2 regions of the Chryseobacterium sp. RU33C genome follow, and region 1 is predicted to be linked to the other one. Evidence: riboswitches for the same ligand, from Rfam matches in the RefSeq annotation. Region 1 holds a riboswitch; the other holds the start of a gene.
The links. A riboswitch is a leader RNA that binds a small molecule or an ion and turns the genes downstream of it on or off. The one in region 1 is predicted to bind S-adenosylmethionine.
Positions count from the first base shown of each region.

Region 2: it holds a riboswitch for S-adenosylmethionine, as region 1 does, so the genes downstream of both, BW946_RS09420 (SusC/RagA family TonB-linked outer membrane protein) here and BW946_RS06405 (TonB-dependent receptor plug domain-containing protein) in region 1, are expected to answer to the same signal.

Region 1 covers NZ_FTMT01000005.1:58,072-66,306, forward strand. Annotated here, with positions in the region: gene BW946_RS06385 (hypothetical protein) at 1-360, shown strand, start outside; gene BW946_RS06390 (fumarate hydratase) at 416-2,023, shown strand; gene BW946_RS06395 (hypothetical protein) at 2,117-2,401, shown strand; gene BW946_RS06400 (alpha-amylase family glycosyl hydrolase) at 2,651-5,488, shown strand; SAM riboswitch class I at 5,581-5,685, shown strand; gene BW946_RS06405 (TonB-dependent receptor plug domain-containing protein) at 5,778-8,210, shown strand; gene BW946_RS06410 (APC family permease) at 8,218-8,235, shown strand, end outside.
Region 2 covers NZ_FTMT01000009.1:29,212-37,446, reverse strand. Annotated here, with positions in the region: gene BW946_RS09445 (LysM peptidoglycan-binding domain-containing protein) at 1-242, shown strand, start outside; gene fabD (ACP S-malonyltransferase) at 313-1,188, shown strand; gene BW946_RS09435 (GYDIA family GHMP kinase) at 1,196-2,101, shown strand; gene pckA (phosphoenolpyruvate carboxykinase (ATP)) at 2,229-3,845, shown strand; gene BW946_RS09425 (type II 3-dehydroquinate dehydratase) at 4,009-4,416, opposite strand; SAM riboswitch class I at 4,660-4,759, shown strand; gene BW946_RS09420 (SusC/RagA family TonB-linked outer membrane protein) at 4,843-7,776, shown strand; gene BW946_RS09415 (RagB/SusD family nutrient uptake outer membrane protein) at 7,795-8,235, shown strand, end outside.

The DNA.
Region 1 (8,235 bases):
CCTGAATTAAAAAAACTTCAAACAGCAACTTTATATGTGCCCAATTATATTGGAATCAAATTTAATCCCAATCTATATAAACTTGAGGATAAGGAGCGGAGCGAAGAGGATAAGGCAGATTTATTTTCAAAATATGAATTTAAATATGAATACATAGATGACAATGCATTGAGTGAAAAGATTTTGAATAATGAAGATATTTATTATTTCCGTTATGTGAGAATGAATAACGGGAAATTTTTAAATATAGTAGAAGCAAAAACAGGAAAAATTATCTACTCTGAAAGTATCTTTGGAATGTCGTACAATTTAAAGCCTGACTATATTAAAGATATTAAAACAGCAATAAAGAAGTTCTAATCTAAAATGATTCTTAGTAGTATAATTCTTAATTTTGCACAAACAAAAAAATTGAATGGATTTTAGATATCAGGATCCGTATCCTATTCAGAAAGATGATACGGTGTACAAAAAACTTACATCAGACTATGTAAAGGTGGATAAACTGGGTGACAGAGAAATTTTAACAATTGATCCGAAAGGGTTGGAGTTATTGGCTGAAGAAGCGATGGCAGATGTTTCTTTCATGCTTCGTTCTTCACACCTGGAAAGCCTTAGAAGAATCATTGATGATCCTGAGGCTACCGATAATGACAGATTTGTTGCCTATAACCTTTTGCAGAATGCTGCAGTAGCTGTAGAGGGAGCTCTTCCTTCATGTCAGGATACAGGTACAGCTATTGTAATGGGAAAAAAAGGAGAAAATGTTTATACAGGAGTAGATGATGGTGAATATCTAAGTAAGGGGATCTTCAATACCTATCAGAAAAGAAACCTAAGATATTCCCAGGTGGTTCCTTTGACGATGTTTGATGAGAAAAATTCAGGATCTAACCTTCCTGCACAGATTGATATCTATGCTAAAAAAGGAGATTACTACGAATTTTTATTCTTAACAAAAGGTGGAGGTTCTGCCAACAAAACATTTTTGTATCAAAAGACAAAATCTTTACTGAACGAAAAATCTCTTGAAGAATTCATCAAAGAAAAGATTTCAGACCTTGGTACGGCTGCATGCCCGCCTTACCACTTAGCATTGGTAATCGGAGGAACTTCAGCAGAAGCCAATCTTGCAGCTGTTAAAAAAGCATCAGCAAAATATTATGACAATCTTCCTACAGAAGGAAATGAAGCCGGACAGGCTTTCAGAGACCTTGAATGGGAAGCAAAAGTTCAGAAAATCTGCCAGGAAAGTGCCATCGGAGCACAGTTTGGAGGAAAATATCTTACGCATGACGTAAGAGTAATCAGACTTCCAAGACACGCAGCATCCTGTCCTGTAGGAATGGGAGTTTCTTGTTCTGCAGACAGAAATATCAAAGGGAAAATCACAAAAGAAGGGATTTTCCTTGAGCAATTGGAACAGAATCCGAAAAGATTCTTACCTGATACTCCTCCACACCTGGAAGAAGCTGTTGAAATTAACCTTAACAAGCCAATGCCGGAAATTCTTGCTGAACTTTCCAAATATCCGATCAAAACAAGATTAAAACTGAACGGAACATTAATCGTAGCAAGAGATATCGCTCACGCAAAAATTAAAGAAATTATCGACAGCGGGAAACCAATGCCGGAATATTTCAAAAACCACCCAATTTATTACGCAGGGCCTGCAAAAACTCCGGAAGGAATGGCTTCAGGAAGTTTCGGACCTACTACTGCCGGAAGAATGGATGTTTACGTAGACGAATTCCAAAGCCATGGCGGAAGTATGATCATGCTGGCAAAAGGAAACAGAAGTAAAGATGTTACCAATGCCTGCGGAAAATACGGAGGTTTCTATCTTGGATCTATCGGAGGGCCGGCCGCTATCCTTGCCAAAGACAATATTGTATCTGTAGATGTTGTAGACTTCCCTGAATTAGGAATGGAAGCCGTAAGAAAAATTGAAGTAAAAGACTTCCCTGCATTCATCATTACCGATGATAAAGGCAACGATTTCTTCGCAGATCTTGCCCACTAATTAGTTTAAAATTAAAATAAATAACAAAATAGAACGCTGATCTTTTGTGTAAAAAGGAAAAAAGTTCTATTTTTGCCTAAAATCTTTAAGAGAATGATAACGATATTATCAGCATTTTGGCCGTTCTACCAGTTCCTTTGGACTATATTCTTCATTACTATGTTCTTAGTAGGATTCTGGTGTATTTTCATGTTCTTCGGATTAGTAATCCCAATGTGGCTAACTGAAGGTTTGAAAGAGTATTTCGGAAAAGTAAAGCCTTTCGACCCTGAAGATATCAGAAGAAAGCTTATTTCTGAGCAGGAAGGTGTAGAAGTTATCTATAGCGAGCCTAAAGGAAACGGACCTTTCCTTCACGATCACGGACATCATCATTAATTGATTGTCATTGCTTTTTCACCTGAATTCTGAAAAAGTAATATCAAAGCAAAACAACATATATAAACCGCTTAAGCAATTAAGCGGTTTTTCTATTTATTATTTCTCAGACTTTCCGGAGATATTCGAATTTGTTTTTGAAGGGCCGCGTAAAGTTTTTTTTCTTCTGTAAATGAAATATTTGATGTACAGCGATGAAAATACTCGTTATGAAGAAAAATTTATACTATATTCGATAAAAAATAATAAATGAAAAAGTTTTATTCTGTTGTTTTTCTGCTGATTACATTGAGTGTTTTCGGGCAGATCAATTATACGATTTCTCCCAATCCATTCAATGAATCTGATGCTGTTACGCTTACGGTTCCGGGAGATCAGATTGACGAATCTGCATGGGGAGTTTCCAATAATGCCATTTACATCTGGACATGGTCGTTTGATACCAATTATCAGAATAGTCAGGATTGTCCTACCAATGGAAGCTGGAACAATTCCAATGACCTGAATAAGCTGAATTATAATGCGGTAACAGACAGTTATTCACTTACTTTTACTCCCACAGCTTTTTTTGGAAGAACAGGGATCGGAAGGTTTGGTTTTTTATTAAAAGATAAGACGGGATCACACCAGACTTTACCTGATATTTTTGTAAACGTAGGTACTTTAAGCTTAACGCTTACAAATCCATTAGTAAACAGCCTCACTTCGGTTCCTGTAGGAAATTCCATTACTATTACTGCTACAACCAGTACCAATGCAACATTTCAGTTAAAAGCAAACGGAACTGTTATCAATTCTACAACAACTCCTTCACAATCTTATTCTTACAGTTATACAGTCACTCAGGATGCCAGTATGGAACTTGTGGCAACACAGGGAACCAATTCCAAGGCTGCGGCATTCATTGTGCAGGTTCCAAGAAATGTAGTGTCCCAGTCAATACCAAACTGGATAAGGCAGGGAATTAATTATGATCCGGCAGATCCTACCAGGGTGGGATTGGCTTTATATGCTCCGGGGAAAAGTTTTGTACATGTTATAGGAAGTTTCAATAACTGGACGGTGAATGATACATATCTGATGAATAAAGATACCACAAATCCTGATCTGTACTGGATTGAGCTCAATGGAATTACCCCTCAGCAGCTCAATACTTTCCAATACAGAACCAATGATTTAAGAAAAGTAGCAGACCCCTATTCGCCGCAAATCTTATCTTCCTATGATGATCCATGGATTTCGGCTTCTACCTATCCAAACTTGCCTGCATTTCCTGCCGGACAGGGCTTTGAAGTGTCAACATTTAAAACAGGTCAGACCGCTTATAACTGGCAGGTTACCAATTTTCAAAGACCTGCGAAACAGGATCTTGTAGTCTATGAATTACTATTGAGAGACTTTACACAGGAAAAGAACTGGCAGTCATTGATCGATAAAATTGCTTATTTAAAAAACTTAAAAATCAATGCCATAGAATTAATGCCCATCATGGAATTTGATGGAAATCTTTCATGGGGATACAATACTTCCTTCCATTATGCATTGGACAAAGCCTATGGTACTCCCGAAAAATTCAAAGAATTTGTAGATCTATGCCATCAGAACGGAATTGCAGTCATTCTGGATGTAGCATTTAATCACGCTACAGGACGTTCTCCTCTGGTAAGACTCTGGAATGTAGATCCGGATGGCGATGGCTATGGCGATGTTGCGGCCAACAATCCTTACTTCAATCAGGTTCCGAAACATTCATACAACGTATTTAATGATTTTAACCATACAAGCCTTTCAACGCAATATTACGTTGAGAGATGTCTTGAGCAATGGCTGACTGAATATCACATAGACGGATTCCGCTGGGATTTGACAAAAGGATTTACACAAAGCTGTTCCGAAAATGATGAAGCCTGTACCAATGCCTATCAGCAGGACAGAGTGGATATTATGAAGCATTACGCAGACAGGCAATGGGCTATTGATCCCAACTCTTATATGATCTTTGAACATTTGGGAACAGATGCGGAAGAACAGCAATGGGCCAACTACAGAATAGCAGAAGGAAAAGGTGTTATGCTTTGGAATAAGCAGACAGATCCTTACAATCAGAATACGATGGGATATAAGGAAAACAGCAACTACGACCGTATGAATCACAGTCTTCACGGCTTCACCAATATGAGTGCCGTAGGTTATGGAGAAAGCCATGATGAAGAGAGACTGATGTTTAAAAATCTTGCCTATGGTGCTATAAACGGAAGTTACAATGTGAAAGACCTGAATACCGCTCTTGAAAGAATGAAAACCTTCGGGGCAACTTTCTTTACTATTCCAGGTCCGAAAATGATCTGGCAGTTTGGAGAATTAGGATATGAATTCAGCATCAACAGATGCGCAAACGGTACCATAGACAACGGATGCAGAACCGATGAAAAACCCGTGGCATTCACTTTAGGATATGATACCAATGCGAACAGAAAGGCTGTTTATGATACATGGGCTAAAATCATCAATATCAGAAATACCTATCCGGTTTTTAAATCTAAAACCTACAGTATAGAATCCAATAACCTTACGAATGATCCTAATGGTCTCATTACAAGAATTTATGTGTACGATGCAGCTATTACTACAGGAATAAAGAATGTTGTCGTATTGGCTAATTATACTACTTCCGCACAGAATGTCGTGCCTTATTTTCCTTACACAGGTCAATGGCAGAATCTGATGGACAACAGTATTTCAAATGTAGCCTCCACAACAGCTCCAATCACTTTACAACCTGGAGAATTCAGAATCTTTGGAAATTATGCGGGCGCTTTGTCAACTGTAGATACCAATGCAGTCAACAAGCTATCCCTTCAGATTGCAGATAATCCGGTTCGGAACGGAATCGCTAAACTCATTTTCAGTAAAGCAAAAAACGGAGAGATTTCAATTTTTGATATGACGGGTAAAAAACTGGATACTTTCAAACTGGATAAAGAGAATGGAGCTTATAATATGAAGGTTAATTATCCGGCAGGAACGTATCTTGTACAGCTGAAATCAGATACAGGAATAGCCATTCAAAAGATGATGATTCAATAAGCTAAAACATAGAATAATAATAAAGGCAAATTTGCAGATCAGCAGATTTGCCTTTTTTTGTAAGTTCAGAAAAATAGTCTACTTTTGCAGTAGATTTATCAAGAAAGGTGGAGGGATTTGGCCCGGAGAAACCTTAGCAACCTGCACGGTTCCAGAGTGTAAAGGTGCTAATTCCAACCCTTTGGGGGAGATAAGTGAAGTCAATACTCTATATGAATTCCATTTCTTGAAGTCTTGTGTATCTGCGGAAAGATCCGTCAGGTACGTATTATTAATTGGCAGGAATAACATGAAAAAATTAATCACAGCTGTACTATTGCTTGGAGCAATTCTCGTAGCTGCTCAGGAAAGTGAGGAAAAAGGAAAACAGATCGAAGATATCATCATCGTCGGAAACCGAAATGTTAAAAGAACAAAGCTGGAAACGCCGGTTCCTGTAGATGTTATCAATATCGACAAGATCCAGAGAAGTTCTCCGCAAATGACCGCCCAGGATCTCCTGAATTATGTGATCCCTTCATTTAATGCAGTGAGACAGTCTGCTTCTGATGGTACCGAACATATTGACCCTGTTACTTTAAGAGGGATGGGTCCTGATCAGGTTTTAGTATTGCTTAACGGAAAAAGAAGACATACTACTTCTTTGGTGAATTATCAGAATACCGTCGGAAATGGCTCTGTAGGAACAGATTTGAGCACTATTCCGGTTATTGCTATTGACCGGATTGAAGTCCTGAGAGACGGAGCCGCCGCACAATATGGCTCTGATGCTATTGCGGGAGTCATCAATATTATTCTTAAGAAAAATGCAGGAGCTTCGGCAAGTCTTACCTACGGATTAACCGGAAGAAATGATGGAGATACTTACCAGGCAGGAGTTAACTATGGAACTTCATTAGGAAAAAAAGACGGTTATATTAATCTTTCCCTGCAATTAAGCCACAGAGGAAAAACCACAAGAACGCAAAATCACGATCTGGATATTTTCGGAGATAATTTCGCTTATGAATTTGCAGGTGACGCTGAAGCCGTAAAAGCTGCCAGGGCTGCAGATGATGCAGAAATTGAAAAAAGAGGATTAACGCGCGACGATTTTAATTTTCAGATCGGAGATGCCCAGATCAGACAGGGACAGTTGTTTTTCAATTCAGAATACCCTTTTAATGATAATTTTAAACTCTATTCTTTCGGAGGTTTCAGTATTAAAGAAGGAGAAGGGTTTGGTTTCAGAAGACTTCCCAGTGAAAAGTCTAATGTGGCTTCATCCATTTACCCGAATGGTTTTCAGGCAATTCTTGGATCTCAGGTATATGATATTTCTTATGCTGTAGGAGCAAAATATAATGTTAATGACTGGCTATTCGATGTAAGTAATACATTCGGGAGCAATACCTTCAATTATAATGTAAGCCATACCAATAATGCTTCTCTGGGAGCAAAATCACCAACAGATTTTTATGCCGGAGCACACAGCTTCCTTCAGAATACGGTGAATCTTGATGTTTCCAAAAATATAAACCGCTTCAATATTGCTTTCGGTGGTGAATTCAGGTTTGAGCAATACCAGATCAAAGCGGGTGACGAAGCATCTTATACTCAATATGACGTCAGTGGAAACGTTGCCACTGAAGGATCTACAGTGTTGGGAGCAGGCGGATCTCAATCCTTTATCGGATTTTCTCCCAACAATGCACTAAAAAAAGACAGACATTCCACCGCGGTATATGCAGATATTTCTTATGATTTAGATAAAAAACTCAATATTGATGCCGCTGCCAGGTTTGAAAATTATTCGGATTTCGGAAATACCTTGAATGGAAAACTTGCGCTACGATATGAGTTTGTAAAAAATTATGCAATAAGGGCAGCGGTAGGAACAGGCTTCAGAGCGCCTTCCCTTCAGCAGCAGTATTTCAATAATTCCTATGCGGATATTTCTACTTCCGGTTCAAAGATTGTGACCAAAGGAATATTCAGCAACGATAGCGAAGCCGCTAAAATTCTGGGATTTGATAAACTCAAACAGGAAACCTCAGTCAATGCAAGTGCAGGATTTACTCTGAAGCCATTTAATAAGTTGACTGTTTCCATAGATGGATACTGGATCAAAGTAAAGGACAGAATTGTGATCACCAGCAATATTACAGATCCAAGATTAGATCAGTTTAAGGTAGAAAGCGGAAGGTTCTTCGCCAATGCTATTGATACAGAAACGAAAGGAGTAGATATAGTGCTATCCTATGACTGGATTCTCGGGAATGGAAAATTAAATATGAATCTTGCCGGAAACTATACGGAAACTAAAATTACAGACTTTCATTTTCCTGAAAACTTAGGAACACCTCAGGATCAGTTTTTTGGCCCGGATCAGATCAATATCATTGAAACTCTGTCTCCAAAAACAAAAGCTTCATTAGTATTAAATTATGGAATCGGGAAATTCAGTTTTCTCGTAAGAAATACCTATTTTGGTAAAGTAATAAGAGATGGTTATCCTTTTGGAGACGTGCAGGAGTTTTCTCCAAAAGTTGTAACAGACATCAGCGTTGGGTATGATATCAACAAAAATATCAATTTTACCGTAGGTGCCAACAATGTATTTGATGTCTTCCCGGACCGTCAGATTTATAAAAATTCATATTATGGAGTATTCAAATATGCGCCGGTGCAGATGGGAACTTTGGGGAATTATTTCTTCGGAAGGCTTAATTTTAACTTTTAATCATTAAATGAGTACTGCCTCACAT
Region 2 (8,235 bases), on a different contig from region 1:
ATTTTGAAAAAGAAATTCTGGCTGCTTATAAAAGCAAATACTGTAAAACTCCACCAAAATATGCAATCGTAGGTTTTGATGTTGTTAATGACATGTTAACAAGAGAAAATAAAAAAGGAGAGATCTTTAAACAGATGAATAAAGTTCAGACTCAGCTTGCTACCAAATTTGAGTTTGTAAAATCTAAAGCTAATGGTGCTTATGTAAATACCGGTTATAGAGTAATCAGGTTAGTGCCTTAAATGATTTATAGCTGTTTAAAAGAATATTATTAACATTATAGTTATATTTGCATAATATTTAATTCAATACATGAAAGCACTTGTATTTCCAGGGCAGGGATCTCAGTTCGTAGGAATGGGAAAAGAATTGTATGATTCTAGAAAAGATATTAAAGATCTGATGGAATCTGCCAATGAAATTTTAGGTTTCGACATTCTTTCCATTATGTTTAACGGTACGGATGCGGATCTTAAGAAAACAGAGGTTACCCAGCCTTCAATATTTATACATTCAGTAGCAGCATTAAAAGCCGTAAATGGTCTTGGTGCTGAAATGGTTGCAGGACACTCTTTAGGAGAGTTTTCAGCTTTGGTTGCCAACGGAGTCTTATCCTTTGATGACGGTTTGAAATTAGTTTCTGAAAGAGCAAAGGCTATGCAGGAAGCTTGCAATGCCAATCCAAGTTCTATGGCAGCTATCTTAGGTTTAGAAGATGCTAAGGTTGAAGAAATCTGTGCACAGATCAACGGAATTGTTGTTCCTGCCAACTATAACTGTCCGGGACAATTGGTAATTTCCGGAGAAACCCCCGCAGTAGAAGAAGCTTGCGCAAAACTGAAAGAAGCAGGAGCTAAAAGAGCATTGTTATTGCCAGTAAACGGAGCTTTCCATTCACCATTGATGCAGCCTGCACAGGAAAGACTGGCCGCGGCTATCGAAAAAACAAAATTCAGAAAAGCAACAATTCCTGTATACCAGAATATCACGACTACAGCGGTAACAAATCCCGATGAGATCAAACAAAACCTGATCGCTCAGCTTACCGGTCCTGTAAAATGGACACAGTCTGTTCAGAATATGATTAAAGACGGTGCATCAAACTTCGTAGAAGTAGGGCCAGGAAAAACCCTTCAGGGATTGATCAAAAAAATTGACGGATCTGTAGAAGCAACTTCTGCAATCTAATAAAAATATGAACGCGATATTTTCACCGGGCAAGCTTATGCTTACTTCAGAATATTTCGCTTTAGATGGAGCTCTTGTCTTAGCGGTACCTACCAGGCTGGGACAAGAGTTTTTCTTTGAAGAAAAAGAAGATGGAAAATCTCTTATTTTTTGGGAAGCTTATCATCAGAATACATTATGGTTAAAAGCTGTCATAGATTATAAAAACTGGCAGATTCTGGAAACCAATATTCCATCAAGTGCTGAATTCATTACCAAAACACTACAAAATGTTCAGCAGTTTTCTAGCAGTAAATTCAAAGCAGACCTTACTTATCATTTAAAAACCAATCTTCAGTTTCCGGCGGATTATGGGCTTGGTAGCAGTTCCACCCTGATGAACAATCTGGCAGAATGGGCAGAGGTTGATCCTTTTTATCTTAATACTATCAGCTTAGGTGGCAGTGGATACGATATTGCTGTAGCTAAAGAAAAATCTGCAGTTCTGTTCCAGAGTAAACCTGAGATAAAATATGAGAAGGTAGATTTCAGTCCATCCTTTAAAAATGAACTGATTTTTATCCATTTAAATCAGAAACAGGATAGTAGAGAGGGAATCAACTTATACAAGTCCAAAAAGAAGTCTCCGGAATTGGTAGATGAATTTTCAGATCTCACAAAAAAAATATTGTTATGCAATGAATTGGAAAAATTTTCCGAATTAATGATGATTCATGAGCATAAAATTGCAAATTTTCTTGAAATTCTCACAGTTAAAGAAAAATTATTCTCAGATTGCCCTTTATTTGTCAAAAGTTTAGGTGCATGGGGTGGAGATTTTGTAATGAGTGCCAAATTTGGGGACTATAAGAACTATTTTTGGGAGAAAGGTTTTTCCACTGTTTTAGAATGGGAAAACATAATTAACTTATAATCAAGTAATTGCAATCCTTTTTTTTTATTTGTCATTCTGACTTATATCAGTATATTTAAACCACCTTTAACAAATAATTAATATTATTTTTGTTGAAGTCAATAAAGAAATAGAAAATATAAGTAAAATGAAAAACACTAAAATCATCCAGGATTTAGAGAAATTAGGGATTAAAGGAAACTATGAAGTAGTGTATAATCCTTCTTATGAAGAATTATATCAGGCTGAAGTTTCTCCTGAAAATCAGGGGTTTGAGCAAGCTGAGCTTACGGAATCTGGCGCAGTATCGGTAAAAACAGGAATTTTCACAGGTCGTTCACCTAAAGACAGATATATTGTTCAGGATGATGTTACAAGAGATACAATTTTCTGGGATGGTAAAGTAAACCTACCTACAACAGCAGAAATTTTCGGGTCTTGTAAAGAACTAGTGCTGAACCAGCTTGCTGAATCTAAAAAGATTTATGTAGTAGATACATTCTGCGGAACGAATGCAGATACGAGACTTAAAGTAAGATTTATCGTTGAAGTAGCATGGCAGGCGCATTTTGTTACTAATATGTTCATTCGTCCTTCTCACTACGAACTTGAAAACTACGGTGAGCCGGATTTCACTGTAATCAACGGATCAAAAACAACAAACCCGAACTGGGAAGCTCAGGGATTAAACTCTGAAAACTTCATTATGTTCAACCTTACTGAAAAACTACAGATCATTGGAGGTACCTGGTACGGAGGTGAAATGAAAAAAGGAATGTTTGCCATGATGAACTATTACCTTCCGTTAAAAGGTATGGCTTCCATGCATTGTTCTGCGAACGTTGGAGAGAAAGGTGATGTTGCTTTATTCTTTGGTCTTTCTGGAACAGGTAAAACTACTTTATCAGCAGATCCTAAAAGATACCTTATCGGTGACGATGAGCACGGATGGGATAACAACGGAGTATTCAACTATGAGGGAGGATGCTATGCTAAAGTGATTGACTTATCTGAAGAAAAAGAACCGGATATCTTCGCTGCCATCAAAAGAGATGCACTTCTTGAAAACGTTGTTATTAACAATGGAGTAGCAGATTATACAGACGGTTCAATCACTGAGAACACAAGAGTTTCTTATCCAATATATCATATCAACAAAATTGTATTGCCTTCTAAAGCAGGTCATGCCAAGAAGATTGTATACCTTTCAGCAGATGCATTCGGAGTACTTCCTCCGGTTTCTATCCTGAATGAAGATCAGGCTCAGTACCACTTCCTTTGCGGGTATACATCAAAATTAGCCGGAACGGAAAGAGGTATTACAGAACCTGAACCATCTTTCTCCCCTGCATTTGGGGAAGCATTCCTTACATTACACCCAACAATGTATTCTAAAACATTGATCGGTAAAATGCAGGAACACGGTGCAAAAGCTTATTTGGTAAATACAGGCTGGAACGGTACAGGAAAGAGAATTTCGCTTAAAGATACCAGAGCAATCATTGACGCAATCATTGATGGATCTATTGATAATGCTCCTAAAGCTCAGGTTCCAATTATGAATCTTGAAATTCCTACTGAATTACCAAACGTTTCTGCAGGTATTTTAGATCCTAGAGATACCTATGAAAATGCTTCGGTATGGGAAGAAAAAGCAAAAGATCTTGCTTCAAGATATATCAAGAATTTTGAACAGTACTGTGATACTGAAGAAGGTAAGAAGTTAGTAGCTTCAGGACCTCAATTACAGGAACAAACTATTTAATAGTTAACCATAAACGTACAAAAGCCTCATCAATGATGAGGCTTTTGTATTTTATTTCTCAAAATTTAATAGATTTTTGCAGCAGTGCAACTACTGACATATGTTTTTTTTCTATAATTATCTGTGAAAATCTGTGCCATCTGTGGGAAAATAAACGACTGAATTATTTCAGACTCAATAAAGCCAATCTATACCCATCCATTCCAAAGCCAGATAAAACGGCATCCGTATTAGCGGCTGTTACAGACTTCTGTCGGAATTCTTCTCTTTTGTAGATATTGCTGATGTGAACTTCTACTTTGGGCTTACGAATATTTTTTAAACAATCAGCAATTGCATAGGAATAATGGGTGAAAGCTCCGGGATTGATCACTACCGCATCAAAATCATCCTCCTGAAGTCTGTTGATAAGCTCACCTTCAATATTAGACTGGTAATATTGTAATTCATAAGCCTGAAACTCGGATCTTAAATTTTCCAAATAACTTTCCATAGAAACATTTCCATAGATTTCCGGTTCTCTTGTGCCTAACAGATTGAGGTTAGGGCCATTGATGATCAAAACTTTCATGGCATAAAATTAAAAAGTTTTTTCAATAAATCACACAAAATTAAGGTATACTGAATTTTCATGCTATTGAATTATTGACAATGATATTTGTCATGTTTGAATAAATGATAAGGTCTGCAACTTCTTATTGTAGTGGGTTTTATTAAAAATTTATGTTAATTATTAAAAAATTATCATGAAAAATAAATAAGTCTACTTGTTTTGTAGACTAAAAGTTTTTAGCTTTGCAATCATATTTCGATCGGCTTATAAAGAAAGATGGAGGGAACTGACCCTGTGAAATCTTAACAACCTACCTCGTGGGGCAAGGTGTTACATTCAGCCTTTTAAGGAAAAATAAGCATTTGGTTTGTCGTATTTATCGATGCCCTTTGCTGACTTTTCTGCAAAGGGTAAAATTTTAATATATGATAAATAAAATTGATTATGATTAGCAAAAATTTATTCAATTCTAAAGCATGGATACCTCCGGTTGCTGCTTTTTTTCTGGGAATAACCAGCATCAATGCACAGAATTCCATGCCGAAAAAAGATAGCCTTCATGAAAAGGAACTTGATGAGGTAGTAGTGGTAGCGTACGGAAAAGCAAAAAGAAACAGCTATACCGGTTCTGTAGCTACAATTTCCAGCGATAAAATCAATAACAGACCAGTTACGAATATTACCAAAGCACTGGAAGGACAGGTTGCCGGAATTCAAACTACCAGTGCATCGGGACAGCCCGGCGCAGTTTCTACCATCCGTATCAGAGGAATTGGCTCAATCAGTGCTTCCAGTGATCCTTTATACGTAGTGGACGGGATTCCTTTTGACGGAAACCTGAACTCCATTAGCCCAAGCGATATTGAATCTATAAGTGTTTTGAAAGACGCTACAGCAAGTGCTTTGTATGGTTCAAGAGGAGCAAACGGGATTATTATCATCACTACAAAATCAGGGAAAAAAGGAGAAGCCAGAGTTAATTTTAATATCAGTCAGGGATTCTCAGGAAGAGCTGTCAAAGATTATGAACAGGTAAACACAGATCAATACTTTCAATTATATTGGGAAGCATTAAGAAACGGATATCAGTCTGGCAAAGTTTCTTCTCAGCAGGCTGCACAAATGGCAACTGATAATCTTGTTTCGACCCTTGGAATTAATCCATATGGCACTGCTTATCCAAAACCGGTAGGAACAGATGGGAAATTATTACCTGGTGCATCGCCGCTTTGGAATGATGACTGGAGAGATATTTTACAGAGAGTAGCTTCAAGGAATCAGGTGGATCTTGATATCAGCGGAGGAAGTGATAAAAGCAATTACTTCTTTTCACTGGGATATCTGGATGATAAAGGGATGGCGATTGAATCCGGTTTTAAAAGATATAATACCCGATTAAAAATCAATTCCGAAGTGAAAAAATGGCTTAATGTTGGAGTAAACCTGAATTATACAAACAGTATTCAGCAGGCGCCTACTTCTTCGGATTCCAAGGCGAGTAACATCATCAACGCAGCAAGATTTATTCCTTCATTCTATCCTTATTATGAAAGAAATGCAGATGGTACTTATATTTTGGATGCTGATGGAAACCCGGTTTATGATTTTGGAAAATACAGGCCTACGAATGCGCTTCAGAATCAGAATGCCGCTGCAACACTGCCTTTAGACAAAAACGAAAACAAAGAAGATAACTTCTCCGGAAAAGGATTCATGGAATTCACTTTCTTGCCGGAGTTGAAATTCAAGACCAGCTTCTCTGTGGATTTAGTGAATTATAACGGACATTATTACTCAAATCCATTATTGGGGCAAGGCGCTGAAATTGGAGGTTCGGTAACGAAAACAAATACCAGAACACTTTCTTATACAACCAGCAATATTCTGACGTATGATAAAAAGTTTGGAAAGCACCATGTAAATGCTTTAGCAGGACACGAGTTTTATAAATACGATTATCAGACCATTTCAGGAACGAGAAGCCAGTTTTCACTTCCTTATTATTATGAACCGGATGCTGCTTCTCTGCTGGGAAGCTTCAGTGGGAACAGCAATAAATTAAGCTTATTGAGTTTCCTTGGAAAAGTAGAGTATGACTACAATAATACTTACTTTTTATCTGCATCGGGAAGAGCAGACAGTTCTTCGAGATTTGCGAAAGATAACAGATGGGGGAGATTCTGGTCAGTAGGAGGTTCATGGAAAATTTCGAACGAGGAATTTATTAAAAGCCTGAATGTTTTCAATCAATTGACATTGCGTGCCAGCTACGGAGGTCAGGGGAATGATAAATTACTTAGACCTAATGGGCAGCCGCTTTATTATGCGTATCAGGAGCTTTATAGATTTATAAGCCTTGGCGGAGAGCCGGGAACAACCCTTGAAAAGACTTCTACCAATAATGTGAAATGGGAAACCAACCTTAATTTAAATGTAGGATTGGAATTCTCCATTCTGAATAACAGGATTAAAGGGAATATCGAATATTTTAAAAGAAAAAGCCAGGATCTTCTGTTTAATATGCCGGTTGCACCATCATTGGGAATCAGTGATTATCCTGCGAATATCGGAACCATCCAGAATACAGGATTTGAATTTTCATTATTTACAACACCTATTAAGAATGATGATTTTCAATGGAATGTAGATGTGAACCTAAGTACTTTAAACAACAAAGTAACCAAATTACCCGGAGGTTCTCTTGTGGTAGGAACTAAATTGCTGACAGTAGGAGGTTCTTTATATGATTTCTTTATTCCGGAATGGGTTGGTGTGGATCCAGGCAATGGAAAACCCTTATGGAAAACTGTTACTACCAATGCCAGCGGAAACTCAGTGGAAGGAACAACTTCGGAATATTCAAAAGCTACAAAACTATTACAAGGTTCTGCATTACCTAAGCTGACAGGTGGAATCAGTACAAGCATCACCTATAAGAATTTTGATTTTTCAGGATTGCTGACATTTAAAATCGGAGGAAAAATTTTAGATACCGATTATACTTCCATCATGCATAACGGAAGTGCAGGAGGGCGCGCATGGAGTGCTGAAATATTGAACAGATGGACACCGGAAAATCCTTATACAGACGTTCCGGGATTGAGTACAACAACGAATAACTGGACCTCAACTTCTTCAAGATTCCTTTACTCCGGAACGTATGCAAGGCTTAAAAATCTAAGTTTAGGATATACACTTCCTGAGGATTATTTTGAGAAAATCGGATTGAAGAAGTTCAGAATTTATATCCAGGCAGAAAACCTCCTGACCTTCTATAAACACAAAGGAATGGATCCTGAACAGGCTTTGGACGGAACAACGTATTACAGATATCCTGCGATGAGAACCATCACTTTTGGTCTTCAGGCAACTCTTTAACCTTTAAAAATTGAAACAATGAAAAAATTAAAATACATATCATTTGCACTTATCGGGTTTTTGTCATTGACAAGCTGTGAAAATGATCTGGACACAGCTCCGACTGATCAGGCCAACAGCGTGGAGGTTTTCAAAACAGCTGAAAGTGCAGAAACTGTTGTAAATGGTACCTGGGCAAAGTTTAATAACGATGGAACAACCTATGCCAATATCGGTTATTCTACTGTTCTAAGAGCCAGTGATGCCATGGGAAGTGATGTGGCCGTATTGACCAATAAATATGGTTTTAGTTCTACTTATGCCTTTACAGAAATGGTGAACAGTACAGCTAGCCGCCCGCTGTTTATATGGTCTTTATTGTATTCCACTATCAATAATATGAATAATGTGATTACAAGAATTGATGGAACGGAAGGAAGTCAGGAGAAAAAGAATCAGGTGAAAGGACAGGCAAAAGCA